Regions from separate parts of the Nitratireductor sp. J20-h4 genome, predicted to be linked through region 2. Evidence: predicted binding sites of a transcription regulator. Region 2 holds the regulator's gene; each other region holds the start of a gene.

Evidence for each region. The regulator PhoB, encoded in region 2, activates phosphate uptake and scavenging genes when phosphate is short. The targets are predictions, from matches to a motif close to TGTCATNNANCTGTCAT.
Region 1: ACT2B0_RS19070 (DUF2794 domain-containing protein) is a predicted target of PhoB. The motif match lies at 2,978-2,994, and genes of this name have one in related genera.
Region 3: ACT2B0_RS18155 (YdcH family protein) is a predicted target of PhoB. The motif match lies at 2,639-2,655, and genes of this name have one in related genera.

The regions. Positions count from the first base shown of each region.
Region 1 is NZ_CM165557.1:3,954,659-3,959,616, forward strand. It holds gene ACT2B0_RS19055 (ABC transporter permease) at 1-885, shown strand, start outside; gene ACT2B0_RS19060 (Bax inhibitor-1/YccA family protein) at 1,115-1,858, shown strand; gene ACT2B0_RS19065 (GNAT family N-acetyltransferase) at 1,965-2,537, shown strand; gene ACT2B0_RS19070 (DUF2794 domain-containing protein) at 2,573-2,962, opposite strand; gene ACT2B0_RS19075 (DUF1223 domain-containing protein) at 3,379-4,140, opposite strand; gene ACT2B0_RS19080 (ceramidase domain-containing protein) at 4,278-4,943, shown strand.
Region 2 is NZ_CM165557.1:3,607,790-3,612,747, reverse strand. It holds gene pstA (phosphate ABC transporter permease PstA) at 1-1,152, shown strand, start outside; gene pstB (phosphate ABC transporter ATP-binding protein PstB) at 1,166-1,981, shown strand; gene phoU (phosphate signaling complex protein PhoU) at 2,022-2,735, shown strand; gene phoB (phosphate regulon transcriptional regulator PhoB) at 2,754-3,443, shown strand; gene ACT2B0_RS17330 (FG-GAP repeat domain-containing protein) at 3,462-4,958, opposite strand, start outside.
Region 3 is NZ_CM165557.1:3,778,956-3,783,913, forward strand. It holds gene ACT2B0_RS18135 (NAD(P)H-quinone oxidoreductase) at 1-108, opposite strand, end outside; gene ACT2B0_RS18140 (DUF1192 domain-containing protein) at 208-399, shown strand; gene ACT2B0_RS18145 (MFS transporter) at 535-1,878, shown strand; gene ACT2B0_RS18150 (ArsR/SmtB family transcription factor) at 2,074-2,337, shown strand; gene ACT2B0_RS18155 (YdcH family protein) at 2,397-2,576, opposite strand; gene ACT2B0_RS18160 (YdcH family protein) at 2,795-2,998, shown strand; gene purE (5-(carboxyamino)imidazole ribonucleotide mutase) at 3,135-3,599, shown strand; gene ACT2B0_RS18170 (5-(carboxyamino)imidazole ribonucleotide synthase) at 3,596-4,687, shown strand; gene ykgO (type B 50S ribosomal protein L36) at 4,792-4,917, shown strand.

The DNA.
Region 1 (4,958 bases), 350 kb from region 2:
GGCCGCATCATGGAATTCAACGGCGTCGACGTGCAGGAGATCGAGGTGCCGCCGGAAGGTCGCTGGGTGCTGCGCGGCGACCGCGGCATCACCTATGCCAGAAACATTCCCGAGAACTCGACGCTCGCCGAAGGCGACTGGTGGGCGCCCGACCATGCCGGCGAGCCGCTGGTGTCTTTCGCGGAGGAAGAAGGCCGCGAGCTCGGCCTCAAACTCGGCGACACCATCACGGTCAACGTGCTCGGCCGCAACATCACCGCCAGGATCGCCAATTTCCGCAGTGTCGAATGGGAATCGCTGGCGATCAACTTCGTCATGGTGTTTTCGCCCAACACGTTTGCCGGCGCACCGCACGCGTGGCTGGCCACGCTGACAATCCCCGATACCAGCGCGCAGGACGAAGCGCGTATTCTCAACGCCGTCACCCGCGCCTTTCCGACCGTCACCACCGTGCGGGTCAAGGACGCGCTCGACATCGTCAACCGGCTGGTCGGTCAGCTCGCCACCGCGATCCGGGGCGCGGCCGCCGTTGCGCTGATCGCCTCGGTGCTGGTGCTTTCGGGCGCGCTCGCCGCCGGCAACCGCGCGCGCATCCACGACGCCGTGGTGTTGAAGACGCTCGGCGCCACCCGCCGGACATTGATGACCGCCTTTTCGCTCGAATATGGGTTGATCGGCCTGTCGACGGCGGCCTTCGCGCTTGCTGCCGGGGGTGCGGCAGCCTGGTATGTGCTGTCGCAGATCATGGGACTGCCCGCCACATTCATGCCCGAGATCGCACTGTCGACCATCCTGATCGCGCTGGTGCTGACCGTCGGGTTCGGCCTGATCGGGACCTGGCGGGTGCTCGGCCATAAGGCCGCGCCGGTGTTGCGCAACCTGTAGCTACCGGCACGCGGCGCTAACCTTTGGTCAACCGTGTCGCCCGACAGGCGCCGAAAGTTCGAAAACCGGGCCTGTGCGACGGCCGGGCGCGGCGAACAGGGCTTGTTCTTGGCCTAAAGAATAATCATATTCCCCACAGGCATGCTGGAGTCTCGCCAGCGGCGCCTGGGCGTATGGCCATACGGTCCCGCCCGACACCGGACGAGACATGAGCAGTTAAGAGGAAAACATGGCTGACCTTCGCAACTATAATGCGCGTGTCGCATCGGCGCCCGCCCGCGCCGGCGCGGACATAGACGAGGGGCTGCGCGCCTACATGCTGAAGGTGTACAACCTGATGGCGCTCGGCCTTGCGATCACCGGGCTCGCCGCATGGGGCACCTTCAACTTCGCCGTCGTCGACGGCCAGCTTACCGCCTTCGGGCAACTCGTTTACGCCTCGGCCTTTCGCTGGGTCGTGATCCTGGCGCCGTTGGCGATGGTGTTCTTCCTGTCCTTCAGGATCAACAAAATGAGCGTTCCAGCGGCGCAGACGACGTTCTGGCTCTATGCCGGCCTTGTCGGCATGTCGCTGTCAACGATCTTCCTGGTCTATACCGGGACCAGTATCGTGCGCACCTTCTTCATCACCGCCACCGCCTTCGGCGGGCTGTCGCTTTACGGTTATACGACCAGGCGCGATCTGTCGGCGATGGGTTCGTTCCTGGTGATGGGCCTGTTCGGCCTGATCATCGCCATGATCGTCAACATCTTCCTGGGTTCTTCCGCGCTGCAGTTCGCCATCTCGGTGATCGGCGTGCTGATCTTCGCAGGCCTGACCGCCTACGACACCCAGCAGATCAAGGAAATGTACTACGAGGGCGATGGCGCCGAGGTGGCCGGCCGCAAGTCGATCATGGGCGCGCTGCGGCTTTATCTCGACTTCATCAACCTGTTCATGTTCCTGCTCCACTTCCTGGGCAATCGCGAATAGCCCGGCCGGACAGGCATGGGAACGACGAGGGCGGCCCGGCGGCCGCCCTTTTCTTTTGCCCGCTGGTCTGCTTGAGTTTCGGGCTCTTCATTCGACAGCGTGATCCATGCCCGACATCGCCATCACACCCGCCACCGTCTCCGACATCCCGGCCATAACCGCGATCTACGCCGACGCGGTGGTAAACGGCACGGCGAGCTACGAGCTCGAACCGCCCGGCGAAGCGGACATGGCGGCTCGCTTCAAGGCCTTGAGCGAACCCGGATACCCCTATCTCGTCGCCCGAACCGGCGACGGCATCGTCGTCGGCTACGCCTATGTCGGGCCGTTCCGCCCGCGTCGCGCCTACCGTTTCATGGTCGAGGATTCGATCTATCTTGCCCCGTCAGCGCAAGGGCGCGGGCTCGGCCGCCTGCTGCTTACCCGCCTGATCGAGGAAACGACGGCACGCGGCTTTCGCCAGATGGCGGCCGTGATCGGCGACGGCGCCTGCAATCTCGGCTCGGTGAGACTGCACGAGACGCTCGGCTTCCGCCATGCCGGACAGCTCCAAGGCTCCGGCTTCAAGCATGGCCGCTGGCTCGACACCATTTTCATGCAGCGGGCGCTGAATGACGGCGCCGACGCGCCGCCCGATCCGGCCTCCCTGCCCGAGCGCAATTTCCGCGACGGGCTGTGAACCGGCCCCGATGCCATTCAGTCTGAAATGAGGCCTCAGCCTTCCACCAGGCTGAGCCGCTTGTCGAAAACGCCGAGCACGCGCGTCAACTCGTGGCCGCGTTTCATGATCAGCCCGGTTGCGGCGACAACCGAATAGGCGCCCTGCTTGCGCGCCAGTTTCGGATTTTTGACGATCTGGAAAAGCGGCACCTCGCTGGTGCGCCGGAAGACGGAGAACACCGCCCGGTCGGGGAGGTGGTCGATCGCGTAGTCACGCCATTCATTGGCCGCGACCATGCGGCCGTACAGCCTCAGGATCTGGTCGAGTTCGCGTCGCTCGAAAGTGACGGGGCCTTCCCTTTTTTGATCCCGCCTCGCCTCGTGAAGCGGGATCAGGATAGCGGAACCGTCCGTATCCTCCGCGGACTCGGCGCGTGTGACCATGGGCGATTTCCTTCCATGACAGTTTCGCCACAAAAGGGTCGCCCTTTCGTCAGCGAATTGCAAGCTTTCGGCCAAAAGCGCGCATCATCAAGCACTTGCTTCAGCCGGCCGGCCGACGCGCGGTCGTTGGGGAACGGCCCTCGGTCACGTTCGGGAACACGATGTCGGAATTGGTGATTGGCCGCCACATTCCTGCCGCGAATTATCCCGTTTCCAGCCCCAATAGATGGCGAACATCCACTCGTTGCCTGAGACGGTTCGGTCTGGCGCTGACACTGTAACCCCAAGCCCCCCGCCCACGGTGTCCTCGCTGGGCCGAACCAACCTCAGGCGGCAATCCCTCCAATATGTGGACGCTTGAGTATGTGGGCGCTTGCTGATTGCGGCCGCCAGGCTGCGCGGCCGGCAGGTCGACCTCAGCCCTGCGGCATGTCGAGGATCGCCGCGCCGAGGATCGCGCCGGGATTGCCGTCGTCGTCGAGCGACTGCAACAGCACCGCGCAGCCCGCCGCGCCGCGTTTCTTGAGTTCGCTCGCCGGAATCTCGACGCGGATTTCCCGCCCGCTCCACATGCCGACCGACTGGATGCCCGAGACGGCGTTCCAGTAGGTGACCGTCTTGCCGGCGTTTTCGCCGCGCTTGATTTCGACCGGCGTGACCGGATCGAAAAACACTAGAAGCAGGTTTGCCTTGCGCGCGGCTCCGGGCGCGGCGCCCGCCTCGATGATCACGCTTTCGACCCCCTCGGACAGGGTCAGGTCGACCGTCAGCCCCTTGCCGGCATCCTTGAGCGCGCCGAGCGCCTCCTCGACCTTGTCTCGACTGGCGCCGTTCATATGGACCCGGCCGTTGACGACCGCCTGAGGCGTATAGACCGACCGTTCGCCGAGAGCGCGCGCATATTCGCTTTGCCTCCCGGTATTCTCCGCCGTCGCCATGGTGTCGCGCCAGCCGAGATAGTCCCAGTAGTCGACATGGTAGGCCAGCGCGACCACGTCGCCGCTGCGCGCCAGTTCGCCGAGATAGGCGTCGGCCTTGGGGCAGGAGTTGCAGCCCTGGCTCGTGAAGAGCTCGACGACGCCACGCGGCCGCGCCTGTTCCCCGCCGCCGGCCGCCACGGCCGTGCCGAAAAGCGCGGCGGCGGCGAACGCCAGCCTCAACCCGCGATAGAGATTCATCTGCGCTATCCGATCGTCTTGCGTCGGCGCCAATGCGCGACTACCCAACTGGTGAAGACTAGGCCGGCGGAAGGTTCAACAGGAAGTCACGTTGCGGTGACCCTTTGTCGCCGCCGATACCACCTGAAGGTTGGGGCATGAACAACACGTTTTTCGATCCGATCGACATCTATTGCGAACGCACCGGGCCGGAATTGTGGGCCGAACCGCTGAACGCGCTGACCAATCTCGCATTCGTCGCGGCCGGCCTTTGGGGCCTGCGCGAGGCGCGCCGCCGCAACGCCGGCCGCTTCGCGACCGTCCTGTGCTGGTGGGTCATCGCGATCGGCATCGGCTCTGGCCTGTTTCACAGCTTCGCCAACCGCCTCACCATCTGGGCCGACATCGTTCCGATCGCCACTTTCGTGCTCGCCTACACGCTCTATAATCTGCGCCGCTTCCTGCGCCTGCCGCTGGCATCGTCGTTGTTCGCATTGGTGGCGTTCTACGCCGTGGCCGGCCTCGTCACCTGGCTGGTGCCCGACCAGTTGAACGCGGCCACCAACGGTACGCTGGGTTACCTGCCGGCCTTGCTGGCGCTCGTGTTCTTCGGTGCCTTGCTTGTCGCCCGCGGCCACCCCGCCGGTCGCTACAATCTCGCCGCGGCGATGCTATTCGTCGTCTCGGCGACGTTCCGCGCCATCGATCCCGATATATGTTCGGCCCTGCCGATCGGCACGCATTTCCTGTGGCACACGCTTAACGGTCTGATGCTGGGCGTGCTTCTGGCGGCGACGACGCGTTTTGCCGGCAACCGGCGCTGACGCCGGCGTCCGGTC
Region 2 (4,958 bases):
TTCGCCGATCTTTATCTGAAAGGCCTGCTGGCGAAGTCCGGGCCGTCGCGCCGGATCGCGGATGTAAGGGTTTCGGGGGCGGGCGACGAGGTCGCGATCGGCTTTGCCGACGACGCAATCCTGGCGATGGCGCGCGGCGCGGGTGCGGTCGAAGGCGAGGGCGGCGGTCTGCGCCTGACCAGCGGATCGCAATCCTTGCTGCTGGAGATCGCCGGCGGCACGGTCAAGATCACCGAATTGTCGTCGGGGGAGGCGGGCGGCGCGGTCGGCAAAGGCACCGTGCTGGAGCCGCTGGAGAGCAGTGTGGAGACACCGGCCGACGCTTTACTGCGCACGATCGAGACGGCGGAGGCCAATCGCAAGATCACGGATCGCGAGATCGTCTGGCTCGACCGGCTCGCCGGCGCGGGAAAGATCGAGAACCGCTGGAATACGCTGTTCTTCTTCACCGGCGCCAGTCGCGAGCCGGAACTCGCCGGCATCTGGGGCGCCGTGGTCGGCTCGGCGCTGACGATGGTCGTCACCCTGGCGCTGTCCTTTCCGATCGGGGTCGCCGCGGCGATCTATCTGGAGGAATTCGCGACCAGGAACCGGTTCACCAATCTGATCGAGGTCAATATCAACAACCTCGCCGCCGTGCCGTCGATCGTCTTCGGCCTGCTCGGTCTGGCGGTGTTTCTCAACTGGTTCAGCCTGCCGCGCTCGGCGCCGCTTGTCGGCGGCATGGTGCTTGCCCTGATGACGCTGCCCACGATCATCATCGCCGCGCGCGCGGCGCTAAGGGCGGTGCCGCCGTCGATCCGCGAGGCGGCGCTGGGCATCGGGGCCTCCAAGGTCCAGACCGTCTTCCATCACGTCTTGCCGCTGGCCATGCCCGGCATCATGACCGGGACGATCATCGGCATGGCCCAGGCGCTGGGCGAAACGGCGCCGCTCCTGATGATCGGCATGGTCGCCTTCATCGTCGACATACCCGGCGGGTTCACCGACGCGGCGACCGTCCTGCCGGTGCAGATTTTCATGTGGGCCGATTTTCCGGAACCCGCCTTTCAGCAAAAGACGTCCGCCGCGATTTTGATCCTGCTCGGATTTCTTGTGATCATGAACGCCATCGCCGTCGTGCTGCGCAAGCGCTTCGAACGGCGGTGGTAACGGAGTGAGGACGATGAACATGCTGACCGAAGCTGGTGTTGAACAGCAAATCGCCGACCAGACGGACATTGCCGCGATCAAGATGCGCGGCAAGGGCGTCACCGTTCACTACGGGGACAAGCAGGCGTTGTTCGGGGTCGATCTCGACGTTCCCGAAAAGCAGGTGACGGCGCTGATCGGCCCGTCCGGCTGCGGCAAATCCACCTTTCTGCGCTGTCTCAACCGGATGAACGACACGATCGCGATCTGCCGCGTCGGCGGCGATATTACGCTCGACGGCGAGGATATCTACGACCCCAGGATCGACGTCGTCGAACTGCGCGCCCGCGTCGGCATGGTGTTTCAGAAACCGAACCCGTTTCCCAAGTCGATCTACGAGAACGTCGCCTATGGTCCGCGCATTCACGGCCTGACCAGGAACAAGGCGGAGCTCGACCAAGTGGTGGAATCGAGCCTGCGCAAGGCTGCGCTCTGGGACGAGGTCAAGGACAGGCTGCAGGAGCCGGGAACCGGGCTTTCCGGCGGCCAGCAGCAGCGCCTGTGCATCGCCCGCGCCATCGCCGTGTCGCCCGAGGTCATCCTGATGGACGAGCCGTGTTCGGCGCTCGACCCGATCGCCACGGCCAAGGTCGAGGAGCTGATCGACGAACTCAGGCAGAACTACACCATCGTGATCGTGACCCATTCCATGCAGCAGGCCGCCCGCGTCTCGCAGCGCACGGCGATGTTCCATCTCGGCTATCTGGTCGAGGAAGGGGCGACCGACAAGATGTTCACGAATCCCGACGACAAGCGCACGCAGGACTACATCACCGGCCGGTTCGGCTGACCCGGCGCTTGCGCGTTTTTTCGAATGCAAGGATGAACCGATGGGCGAACATATCGTCACTTCTTTCGGCGAGGAGTTGGAAGGCGTCGACCGCCTGATCCGCGAGATGGGCGACCTTGCGGGGACGATGGTCGCCGACGCCACGCGGTCGCTGTTGTCGTCGGACAATCCGCTGGCGCAGCGGGTCGTGTCCGACGATACGATCATGGACGCCAAGCAGCGCGAGCTCGACGAGCGGGCGATCACGCTGATCGCCCGGCGCCAGCCGATGGCGCAGGATCTGCGCGCGGTGATCGGCGCGATCCGCATGGCGGGCGATCTGGAACGGATCGGCGATCTTGCCAAGAACATCGCCAAGCGTGTCGGGGCCGTCGGCCAGACGACCACCCCGAAAAGCCTGTCGCAGTCGATCGAATCGATGGCGGAGATGGTGCATGCCCAGGCTTCGGGCATCGTCGACCGCTATGTCGCGCGCGACGCCGCGGCGCTCAAGGATCTCAGGGCCGGGGACGAGAAGATCGACATCAAATACACCGCCATCTTCCGCGAACTGCTGACCTATATGATGGAAGATCCGCGCAACATCACCGCCTGCACGCATTTGTTGTTCTGTGCCAAGAACCTCGAGCGCATCGGCGATCATGCGACCAATATCGCCGAGAACGCCTATTATGTGATGACCGGCGAACAACTCCCCATCAACCGGCCGAAGCTCGACGAAACAGCCGTTTCGAGCGCGGCTTCCGAAGCCTGACGGGGTGTCGACTTGGCGATGAACGCTGCGAAGATCATGGTCGTGGAGGATGAGGAGCCGTTATGCGTGCTGCTCAAATACAATCTTGAGGCGGAGGGCTATCAGGTCGAGGTGATCACCCGCGGCGACGAGGCGGAACTGCGCCTGCAGGAAAGCGTGCCCGATCTTCTGGTGCTCGACTGGATGGTCCCGGCGGTATCGGGCATCGAACTGTGCCGGCGGCTGCGCATGCGGCCCGAGACCGAGCGCCTGCCGGTGATCATGCTGACGGCGCGGGGCGAGGAAAGCGACCGCGTGCGCGGCCTGTCGACCGGCGCCGACGACTATCTCGTCAAGCCGTTCTCGACGCCGGAGTTCATCGCGCGCGTGCGCGCGTTGCTGCGACGCGCCAAGCCCGAAGTGCTGTCGAGCGTCTTGAAAGTCGGCGACATCATGCTCGACCGTGAGGCGCACCGCGTCTATCGTGGCAAGAGCGAGATCCGTCTCGGCCCGACGGAGTTCCGGCTGCTGGAATTCTTGATGCAGCATCCAGGCCGCGTGTTCTCGCGCAGCCAGTTGCTCGACAATGTGTGGGGCGAGACGATCTATATCGACGAACGCACGGTCGACGTGCATGTCGGTCGGTTGCGCAAGGCTGTCAATGTCGGCCGGCTGCCCGATGTCATCCGCACCATTCGCGGGGCGGGCTACGCGATCAAGGACGGTTAGAACCGATGGATCGCGGCGTTATTGTGCGCCGCTCGCCTTCCAGCTGTCGGCGTCCGGTGTGTCGGGCGGATACCAGTAGCGCGCCGCGTCGGTCTCGCGCGCAATCAGCACAAAATTGTTGGCGAACACCCGGTAAGGCGCGCTCCATTCGCCGTCCGGCCACTTGACGCGCACCTGGGCCCGTTCGGCGGTGCCCAGCCCGACATGGACGAAACCGGCATGGCCGGAGGCGTGGCCGCCGCCGACCTGAACGGTGCGGTTATAGGTGTTGTTGCCGGCCTTGACCGAAATGAGCGCGCCAACGGCGTGGCGGTTGGGTTCCGGCTGGCTGAGCTCCACGGCCAGGAAATTGCCCATCGGCCTTGTGCCGAACGCCGTCCTGGCGCCGCGATTGCGAAACAGCGACAGGTTCTGCTCGCGATTGACGACGATGAGGTCGAGCATGCCGTCTGCGTTGAAATCGGTGACGATCGCGCCGCGCCCCTTGGTCGGCCGGTCGATACCGGCCAGGTGACCGGCCTCCACGAAGGTGCCGTCCCATTGGCCCAATAGCAGGTTGTCGGGATCGACCGCGGCGAAGTCGGGCATGCGCTCGACATTGCCCTTGGCGATAAAGAGATCGAGCAGGCCGTCATTGTTGAGGTCGGCGAATTCGGAATGCCAGCCGGTCGACGGTTTCAGATCGTCGCTGGCGTAGGGGCGGTGGGCGGTCGCGCCCTTTTCGAAGGCGATGTCGACATAGGCGGGCTCGTCATCGGCGGCCTCTTGGGAGAGTTTTTGCAGCTTGGTGTCGCCCATCGAGGTCAGCGCGTATTCGGGAAAGCCGTCGCCGTCGAGGTCGCCCTCGGCGATGCCCATACCCCAGATCGTCAGGTGCTGCCAGCCTTCGGACTTGCGATAGGCGCGCGGCGGACGGCCGGGCTCGACGCGCCAGAGCTGTTCCTGGCCGCCGCGATAATAATGCCGGTCATTGGTGATGCGCAGCGCCGGCGTGCCCGAGCGGTTCCAGTCGGTGAACAGCATCGACAGCGCGCAATAACCCGGCCTGAGCGCACTGGCGGCGGCATAGTCTGGCCGGGGGCCGGCGCCCGGCCGGTAGAGCCGGTTGTCGTGGCAGGTGCCCCAGGGCGAGCCGGGCGCGCTGCGGTCGACATAATTGCCGAAGGCGAGCGTGGGAAAGCGCCGGCCGGCCTCCCAGCTTGCCGCGAAGGCCGTCGTCCAGGCGCGCGCCCCATCGAAGGCGAAGGCGCGATTGGCCTTTTCGAAAGCGCAGTCCGGTCCGCCCTTCAGGATCAGGTTCTCGCCGAGCCGCAGTAAGACGAGATCGCGGTGGCCGTCATCGTCGATATCGAGCGGATAGGCGCCGAGCACCTTGTCGAGATCGTCCGGCTCGAGGCCGAGCGGGACCTCGTCGAAACGCAGTGCGCCGCCGGCCGTGCTGCGGTTGCGGTAAAGCCGGGCCGGCTCGCGCCCGCCGGCCACGAACAAATCGGGCAGGCGGTCGCCGTCGCAGTC
Region 3 (4,958 bases), 170 kb from region 2:
GCCAGCACCCGGCCGCGGCACCGCGCGTTTTTCCGGTTTCAGCACCATCGGCCCGCCGGGCTCGGTGATGGCGATTGCCGTCATGGTTTCGGGGATCTTGCTCGACATGTCCAATATCGCCTCCTGCCGGAACGCGCGGCGCGAATTGATTCTCCACCGCCCGCGAATGTATCCTCCAATCGCCGCCCGGCCAATCAGGAGGAGACGATGATCTTCGCGGACGACGAACCGAAAAAGGCGCGCCCACACGTAATCGGACAGGATGTGTCGCTGCTGTCGGAGCACGAACTGGCCGAGCGCGTCGAAATGTTGCGCGCCGAAATCGCGCGGCTCGAAGCCGAGATGGCGGCACGGGGCACGACCAAGGCCGCGGCCGAAGCGCTTTTCCGACGCGGCTGAGGCCGGCCGGAACCCACCGGACGAATGCGCGAACCGCCCCCCGAGATTGCCAGACTGGATCGCTGATCCGGACCGCAATTCCGCCGCAATCATCCGTGTTCAAGCGACACTCGCCAGCCCTTCGTGGAGCCCGCCATGTTTGCCAGTTTCGGACCGATACTCGCCCTGCTCGGCGGCACCGCCTTTCTGCTGATCGGCTCGGGGCTACACGGCCTGCTGCTGCCGCTGCGCGGCCAGATGGAGGGATTCTCCACCGCATCGCTCGGCCTGCTCGGCACCGCCTGGGCGGGCGGCTTCGTCGCCGGCTGCGTCATCGCCCCGCATCTGGTGCGCCGTGTCGGCCATATACGCTCATTCGGCGCCTTTGCCGCCACCGGCGCCATCGTCGCGCTTCTGACCGGACTGGTGGTGCAGGAATATTTCTGGATCTTCCTGCGCGTGTTCACCGGCTTCGCCATGGCCGGCGCCTTCATGGTCATCGAAAGCTGGCTCAACGAGCGCGCCACCAACGAAAACCGCGGCACGGTGTTCGGCCTCTATATGATGGTCACCTACGCGTCGCTGATGGCCGGCCAGATGATGCTGGCCAGCGGAACGGTCGCCACGCCGACCTTTTTCATGATCACCGGCATCTTTTTCTGCCTGGCCCTGATCCCCACGACCGTTTCGGCCCAGGCGAGCCCGCGGCCCCTCCACAATGTCTCCCTCGACCTGAAGGGGCTCTATCGCAATTCACCGGTCGCCTTCGCAGGCTGCCTGCTGATCGGCGTCGCCAACGGCGCCTGGGGCACGCTCGGTGCCGTTTACGGCGCGCGTATCGGCATTTCCACAGCCGAAATCGCACTGATGATGAGTATCGCGGTGATCGCCGGCGCCGCACTGCAGATGCCGGCCGGGCGACTGTCGGACCGCACCGACCGCCGCTTCGTGCTGGCCGGCGCGTCCGGCGGGGCGGCCGTGATCGGCCTGGCGATCTTTCTGCTGGCCGCGCGCTCCGGAACGGTCGTGATCGCGCTCACCGCCGCTTACGGCGCTCTCGCGTACACGCTCTATTCGATCGCCGTCGCGCACGCCAACGACCACGCCGATGCCGAGGATTTCGTCAAGGTGTCGGGTGGACTGCTGCTGCTCTACGGTTTCGGCACCATGATCGGACCGGTTCTGGGCGCCGTGTTGATGGCGGCCTGGCGTCCCGAAAGCCTGTTTATTGCCACCGGCCTCGCCCACCTGGCGCTCGCCGGCTACACGATGCTGCGCGTCAGCCGCCGCGCACCGATCCCTGTCGAGGAGCGCGAGACCTTCACCTCGCATCCCTCCGAGCGCGCGCTGACCCCGGAAGGACTGCATCTCGATCCGCGCAGCGAAGCAGGCGCGGAAGCGGAAGCGGAAGCGGAAGCGGAAGCGGAAGCGGAAGCGGAAGCGGAAGCGGAAGCGGAAGCGGAAAAGGCGCTGGAAGCGGCGTCCGTGTCAAACGCGTAGACCGGCGCGCCGAACGGAGCCCCGACATGCGATCGGAAACGATGGTGGTTCGTGCAAGGACGCGGCGCGGAGATGCGGACGCCGCGACACCGCGTCACAGGGCGGAGCGCATCGCGATCCAGTGGGCTGCCGTCCGGACGCCGCCTGACAAAAAACGCTTCCCACTCTTTTCCCCGATGCTCTACCATGACCGCAATGAGCACACCCGACGCCTTTGCCGCGATCGCTGATCCGAACCGGCGCCATCTGCTGGAAGAACTGCGCCGCGGCCCCAAGACCGTCAATGAACTGGCCGCCGGACTGCCGATTTCACGACCTGCCGTCTCCCAGCATCTGAAAATCCTGCTCGATGCCGGATTGGTCGTGTTCGAAGCCACGGGAACGAAACGCGTCTATGCCGTCGACAATAACGGTTTCCTCAGGCTCAACCTGTGGCCCGATCAGTTCTGGGAAGGATAGAGGGTCGCCGGGGATGGGCTACGGGCCTGTAGCTCAAACCGGCCCGCAGCACGCCATGGTCAGTGCCTGGTCGGCGGCAATTCCATCTTTTCGATTTCGTCCTTCAGCGCCAGTTTTCTGCGCTTCAGCCTGTTGATTTCAAGGTCGTCGACCGACGGATGGGCCAGGGCCTCGTCGATCTTGCGTTCGAGTTCTCCATGCTTGCGCCGCAATTCCTCAAGATGGGATGCTAGAGACATGTGTATCGTTCCCTTTCATCTGGTCCTCGAAGCGTCCGTCACGAACCCTTTCTCCGCGATTCGTGACGGTGCCATGGCAGTGTGCCACCTGATTGCCGACAAGTCGAATGCCGGGTAGTAGCATTTTCTGAACGGGCGAGATGTGCTATGTGCAACAGGCGATGCGGCGCCCGTCGGGCTCGCCGGAAAGGCGGGAATTCAGCGCCGGGGAACCTTTGATGCAAGACCAGGACCAAGCCGAAATTCGTCTCGAATTTGCGCGCTTGAAGCAGGAACACGCTGACTTCGACGCTGCCATACAAGCGATGATCTCCACGGGCTGCGACCCCTTGCAGGTGCAGCGCATGAAAAAGAAGAAACTGTCGCTCAAGGATCGCCTGCGCGAACTGGAAGACAGCATCATTCCCGACATCATCGCCTGACCCGCGCAGACAGGCAGCCGGAGCCTGCATCGTAGCCCGTCGCTTGCGACGACCGGACGTTTCGGCTATGGCGCCTCTTGCCTCCTTCACACGGGACCAGCCCTTGCAAAGCCCCGCTCGCGACGTCGCCATCATCATGGGAAGCCAGTCGGACTGGCCGACCATGCGCCATGCCGCCGATACATTGGCAACGCTCGATATCGGCCACGATGCGCTGATCGTCTCGGCGCATCGCACGCCGGAGCGGCTTTACGAGTTCGCCCGCACGGCGCGCGACAAGGGATACCGCGTCGTCATCGCCGGCGCCGGCGGCGCGGCCCACCTGCCCGGCATGACCGCATCGATGACGCCGCTGCCGGTCTTCGGCGTGCCGATTGAATCGAAAGCGCTTTCGGGCCGGGATTCGCTGCTTTCCATCGTCCAGATGCCGGCCGGCATACCGGTCGGAACGCTGGCGATCGGCCGCGCCGGCGCCGTCAACGCCGCTCTGTTGGCAGCTGCCGTGCTTGCCCTTGGCGATGCCGCCCTCGCGGCCAGGCTCGACCGCTATCGCAAGCAGCAGAGCGATCAGGTCGCGGCACGTCCCGCCGACGACGCATGACCACGCCGCTCGCCCCGGGCGCGACCATCGGCATTATCGGTGGCGGCCAGCTCGGTCGCATGCTCGCGGCAGCCGCCGCGCGACTGGGTTACAAGACGGTGATCCTCGACCCGCAGCCCGGATGCCCGGCCGCGCAACTGGCATCAAGCCAGATCGTCGGCGCCTATGACGACCCGACCGCGCTCGCCGCGCTCGCCGACAGCGCCGACGTCGTGACTTACGAATTCGAGAACGTGCCCGTCGCGGCCGCGAGATCGCTGGCCGAGCGGCTTGACGTGCTGCCGCCGCCCAAGGCGCTGGAGGTCGCCCAAGACCGGCTGACGGAAAAAACCTTCCTCAACGACGCCGGCATATCCACAGCCCGCCATTTCGCTGTGGACAGTGACGCCGATCTCGCCGACGCGCTCGACGTGCTTGGCGGAAGCGGCGTGCTCAAGACGCGGCGCCTGGGCTACGACGGCAAGGGCCAACGGGTGCTGCGCGGCGTCGCCGCCAAAGAGTGCCGGGGCATGGTCGCGGCGATGGGCGACGTTCCCCTGATCCTGGAGGAACTCGTCGATTTCAGCTTCGAATTCTCCATCATCGCGGCGCGCGGTGCCGACGGAACCGCGCATGCCTACGACCCCGCCCGCAACGAACACCGCGACGGCATTCTGCGCCGTTCCCTGGTTCCGGCCGGCATCGAACCGGCAACCCTCGCCGGCGCGCGCGCCGGCGCTTTTGCACTTATGGAGGCTCTCGGTTACGTCGGCGTCATCGGCGTCGAGTTCTTCGCGCGCGCCGACGGCGGCTTCCTCGTCAATGAGTTCGCGCCGCGCGTCCACAATTCCGGCCACTGGACCGACGCCGCCTGCGCCGTCTCCCAGTTCGAACAGCACATTCGAGCCGTGGCCGGCCTGCCGCTCGGCGATCCCCGGCGCCACTCGAACGCGGTGATGGAAAACCTGATCGGAACCGAAATCAACGACGCGGCCGGCATCATGCGCCAGCCGGGCGCGGTGCTGACGCTTTACGGCAAGGCCGAAACGCGGCAAGGCCGCAAGATGGGTCATGTCACCCGACTAGCACCGCTGTCGGCCAAAGGTTGACACGCCGCCGCCGGATCGTTTATGGACCGCCCGAGTTTACGGCGCGCCTTCCTGGCGCGCCTTTCACGTTGGGCCCACTCGGGTCGGCATGACGGACCGGAACAATGAAGATCAAGAATTCGCTCAAGGCGTTGAAATCCCGTCACCGCGACAACCGGATGGTTCGCCGCAAGGGCCGGATTTACATCATCAACAAGTCCAATCCGCGCTTCAAGGCGCGTCAGGGCTGAGGCCGAGGCATCGAACCGGAAGGGCGCAAGCCGGCTTTCGG